DNA from 2 places in the Telluria sp. ZB4P36 genome. Region 1 is predicted to be linked to the other one. Evidence: predicted binding sites of a transcription regulator. Region 1 holds the regulator's gene; the other holds the start of a gene.
The links. The regulator FliA, encoded in region 1, starts transcription of late flagellar genes. The targets are predictions, from matches to a motif close to CTAAAGTTTNNNNNNNNNNNGCCGNTA.
Positions count from the first base shown of each region.

Region 2: the regulator FliA is predicted to act here: its motif matches at 1,122-1,148, upstream of fliD (flagellar filament capping protein FliD).

Region 1 covers NZ_JCASIE010000024.1:49,536-51,985, forward strand. The annotation lists gene AC56LK_RS22445 (MinD/ParA family ATP-binding protein) at 1-539, shown strand, start outside; gene AC56LK_RS22450 (RNA polymerase sigma factor FliA) at 576-1,307, shown strand; gene AC56LK_RS22455 (flagellar motor protein) at 1,289-2,032, shown strand; gene motD (flagellar motor protein MotD) at 2,043-2,450, shown strand, end outside.
Region 2 covers NZ_JCASIE010000001.1:567,593-570,042, reverse strand. The annotation lists gene fliD (flagellar filament capping protein FliD) at 1-1,086, opposite strand, end outside; gene AC56LK_RS02610 (flagellar protein FlaG) at 1,262-1,615, opposite strand; gene AC56LK_RS02605 (flagellin N-terminal helical domain-containing protein) at 1,710-2,450, opposite strand, start outside.

The DNA of each region.
Region 1 (2,450 bases):
CGCAAGGCTTCTCGGTCGCTTCGCTCGGTCATCCGCAGGGCAGCGCGGACATGCGCCGCCTGGCCAAGACCTTCGACGTGCTGGTCAAGCAGGCCGGCATCGTAATGGTCGACGGCGAACTCGGGCCAAGCGGGGAATTCCCGCTGTCGCTGATGGCCAGTTCGGAGATCGTGGTGCAGGTCGGGACCTCGGCCGCCTCGATCACGAATGCCTATGCGCTGATCAAGCGCCTGGCGCAGCAGCTGGGCCGCCGTCCCTTCGGCATCCTGGTGACCGGCGCGACGGAGGCGGAGGCCAAGCTTGTATACGATAATATGTCAACCGCGGCAACACGTTACCTGGCGGTCAGCCTGAGCGCCATGGGTTCGGTGCCGGCCGACGAGTACCTGCACCGCGCCGCGCGCCTGGGCCGGGCGGTGGTCGATGCCTTCCCGCTGGCGGGGGCCTCGGTCGCCTTCCGCCGCCTTGCCGGCAGGTTCGCGCTGCACGCGATGCCGGGCCTGGGCAGCAGGGGAGGCAGCGTTCACCTCGGGCATTGATAAGAACACGAATAGCGGGAAAGATAAGCAGAGCGCATGTACACGGTCAAAGGGAAAGCGGACAAGAACCATTTGCTGACGGAGCACATGCCGTTGGTGAAGCGTCTTGCCCACCACATGAAGGCCAAGCTGCCGCCTTCGGTGGAAGTCGATGACCTGGTGCAGGCCGGCATGATGGGCCTGCTCGATGCGATCAACCGCTACGAAGACAACCACGGCGCCCAGTTCGAGACCTATGCCGTGCTGCGCATCCGCGGCGCCATGCTGGACGAGCTGCGCAACAGCGACTGGATGCCGCGCAGTACCCGCCAGAACATGCGCAAGGTCGAGGCCGCGATGGAGGCGCTGCAGCAGCGCTTGGGCCGCCCGGCCAGCGAATCCGAGATCGCCAAGTCGCTCAAGATGTCGCTCGCCGACTACCAGGAGATGCTGGGCGACGGCGGCGGCCACCAGCTGCTGTACTACGAAGATTTCCACGACACCGAAGAAGGCAGTGACGGCTTCCTCGACCGCTATGCGGTGGACGACAGCGACCCGCTGCGCAGCCTGCTCGATACCGGTTTCCGCCAGGCCGTGATCGACGCCATCGACAACTTGCCGCCGCGCGAGAAGATGCTGATGGGCCTGTACTACGAAGAAGAGCTGAACCTGAAGGAAATCGGTGCCGTCATGGGCGTGAGCGAATCGCGGGTGTCGCAGCTGCACACCCAGGCCGTGTCGCGCCTGCGCGCCGCCCTCAAGGAGCAGTTGTGGACTGGGCAAGCGTAGCCGGCCTGGCGCTCGCGCTCGCGGGCGTGCTGGTCGGCCATACGCTGGACGGCGGCAAGTTCGCGTCGCTGGTGCAGCCGGCCGCCTTTGCGATCGTGGTGATCGGCACGCTAGGAGCCACCCTGCTGCAGAGCGAGCGGCGCAGCTTCATGCTGGGCCTGCGCATGCTGCGCTGGGTGTTCTTCCCGCCGAAGTCCGGGCGCGACAAGCTGTCGCGCGAGATCGCACTGTGGAGCCTGTCCGCGCGGCGCGACGGCCTGCTCTCGCTCGAGCAGTACATGGCCACCCCCGACAAATTCATCCAGAAGGGCCTGCGCCTGGTGGTCGACGGCATCCACCCCGACAAGATCCGCAGCCTGCTCGAGAGCGAGATCAGCGCCTATGAATTCTCGCAGCGCCAGGCGGCGCGCATCTGGGAGTCGGCGGCCGGCTATGCGCCCACCATCGGCATCCTCGGTGCGGTGCTGGGCCTGATCCACGTGATGGAAAATCTGTCCGATCCGTCGCGCCTCGGTTCCGGCATCGCGGTGGCCTTCGTCTCCACCGTCTACGGCGTGGGGCTGGCCAACCTGTTCTTCTACCCGGTCGGGAACAAGCTGAAGGCCATCGTCACCGACAAGGTGGCCCAGTACGAAATCCTCGCCGAAGTCTTCCACGACCTCGCCAGCGGCGACCACACCCGCGTGGTCGACGAACGGGTGGCGAGCCTGCTGGCGCGCCACTAGGTCACCGCTCATGGCGCGCAAACGCTACGACGACGGCCCCGGCGAACACCACGAGCGCTGGCTGATCTCCTACGCCGATTTCATCACGCTGCTGTTCGCCTTCTTTGTCGTGATGTACGCGATCTCGATCGTCAACGAAGGCAAGTACGCGGTGCTGTCCGAAGCGCTGGGCGACGCCTTCGGCGGGCGCAGCGTGGCGCCGCAGGCGCATACCAGCGTCGAGCCGGCGCTGCCGCTGTCGCACATCGTCAACCGCAAGCGACAGGAAGCGGCGCGGCGCGAGCGCGAACGCATGGAGGTGCTGGCGAAAGACCTGACCTCGACCCTGATGCCGCTGGTGAAATCGGGCCAGGTGAGGGTGACCCAGAACGCGCGCGGCATCGGCATCGAACTGAATGCCAGCGTGCTGTTCGCGCAG
Region 2 (2,450 bases), on a different contig from region 1:
GCTGGCCTGCGCGCCATCCTGGCTGAAGGCGGCGCCGGCCAGGTAGCTGCCGGCGGGGCCGGCGCTGAGGCCGGCGGCGGCCGGGTTGGTCCCGCCGACCAGGATCTGGCCGCCGTCCTTCGAGCTCAGGGTCACGCCGGCGGTGGTGGTGGCGCTCGTGCCGGTGTTGGTCGTGCCCGCGCCCTTGGTGCCGCCGGTGACGGTGCCGGTGCCGCCGATGACTTCGGCCACGGTCAGGTTGGAGCCGTCGGCAGCGGTGAACTGCAGGGTGCCCAGGTCGGCGCTTCCGGTAAAGCTGATGTTGGCGGCGGCGAGCGCCGCACTGACGGTGCCGCTGGCCAGGGCGGCATCGACCTCTGCCTTGCCCAGCGCCGGCGCGCCGCCGGCCTGCGACACGATCTGCACGCCGCCGACCGTCAGGGCATAGCTGGCCGTGGGGCCAGTGACGACGGCGCCGAACCCGGCGAACAGGTTGGCCGCGCTGGTGGCCGTGCCGGCCTTGGCCGTTACGCCGGTGGTGTCGCTCTTGGCATTGATGGCTTCGGCCAGCTGGGCCGCGCTGCGGGTCGTGCCGCTGGTGGTGATGGCGGTGCCGTTGAGCGTCAGCGAACCGTTGCTGATGCCGCCGGTGGCGGTCGAGTTGGCCAGGGCGCTGCCGGCCACGCCGAAGCTGCCGCCGCTGATGCTGCCGAACTGGAAAGTCAGGGTGGTCTTGGCGCCGGCCCCGATGGTCGCGCTCATGCTGGCGCGGCCGGCCGTGCTCAGGCTCTGGGCCGAAGCCAGCTGGCTGACACTGATCTTGTAGTTGCCGGCGACCGCGCCGGCACCGGCGGTGCCGCTCAGGATGTCCTTGTTGCCACTGCTGGTGTTGAGCGCCCTGAAAGTCGCGGGAGAATTCAGCGAGGTCAGGGCGCCCTGGAAGGCCCCCACCGCCGCGCCGACCTTGCCGAGCGCGGTCACGCGCGCCTGCAGCGCGGCAGACTTCTTGTCGAAGTTGGCCAGCGGTGCCGCTTCGGCCTGCATCAGCTTGCTGATGATGCCGTCGACGTCGAGACCGGAACCGATACCGGTTGAACTGATGCCCACTTTGTTTCTCCCGTGAAAGCGATAATGTAAGTCATTATCGACAGAAGCAAACCGGACTTAAGAGTAGGAAATGTGTCCTAATTCAATTAGTTGGACACGGGGGAGGGGAAGTTGACAGGCATGCAAGCCCGGCGCGCTCCTGAGGGTGCGCACCGGGCCGCAAGCTTGAGAGCCTTCAGGCTGTCTGGCTGATGAGGAGGCCGCGCATCTTGTCGATGGACTTGGCGATCTCGAGTGCTTCGACCGACGGGATCTGGCGCACCACTTCGCGGGTGCCCTGGTCGATGATCTTGACGACGATTTCCTTGCTGTCTTCATCGATTGCGAATTCCAGGCTTTGCGAGGAGGCGCGCATGCCTTCGTTGATCTTCTTGACAGCATCGCCGACCTGTTCGCGCGAAGGCGGGGCAGCCTCCTGCGCGTCTGCCGGCCTGGTTTTCGCCGGCTGGACATTTTGCTGCTCGAGCGCCGGAAGCGTGCGCTCTTCCAGCCGCGGCGCCACGGGTGAACCAAGAGATTGGATGTTCATGTGACTTTCCTAGCAAAAAATCCTCGGCTGAATTTCTTCAGCCGAGGAGCCTTGTTACGACATGGACGGACTGGCTAGCCCGTCATTCGCGTTATTAACCACGCAGGAGCGACAGGACGCCGTTCGGCAGCGAGTTCGCCTGGGCCAGCATCGAGGTACCGGCCTGCTGCAGGATCTGGCCGCGGGTCATTTTCGCGGTTTCAGCAGCGAAGTCGGTGTCGACGATGCGGCTGCGCGATGCCGACAGGTTCTCGGTCGACGACTGCAGGTTCGAGATCGCCGATTCGAAGCGCGACTGCAGTGCGCCGTATTCAGCGCGCTGGCCGTTGACTGACGACAGTGCCGCATCGGCGGTCTTGATGGCAGCCTGGGCGCCGTCGAAGGTGCTGATGTCGAGGTTGGCCACCGATTTCAGGACCGAGGCGCCGCCCAGGCCCATGGTGGTGGTTGCATCGACCACCGAGAAGCTCTTGTCGGAGTCCATGGTGATCTTGCCCATCGCGGTGGCGCCGTTCGCGCCGTTGGTCTCGACCGCGGCGGATTTCGCGCCGGCCGTGGTGTACGTCGACATCATGGCCTCGGTCGCGGTGCCGCCAACGTTCTCCAGCTTGATGTCGTTGCCGCTGGCGTGGCTCAGCTTGATGCCGCCGTTGGTGGCGTCGTACGACGCGGTGACGCCGGTCTTGGCCGACTGGGCATTGAAGGCGCTGATGGCGCCGGCGTGGCCGTTGGCGTCATTGGTGCCGACCGAGAACGAGATCGTCACGGCGCTGGCGTTGTCCGAGGTCAGCTCCATCGTGAACGACTTGCCGGCTGTCAGGGTCAGGTTGGCGTC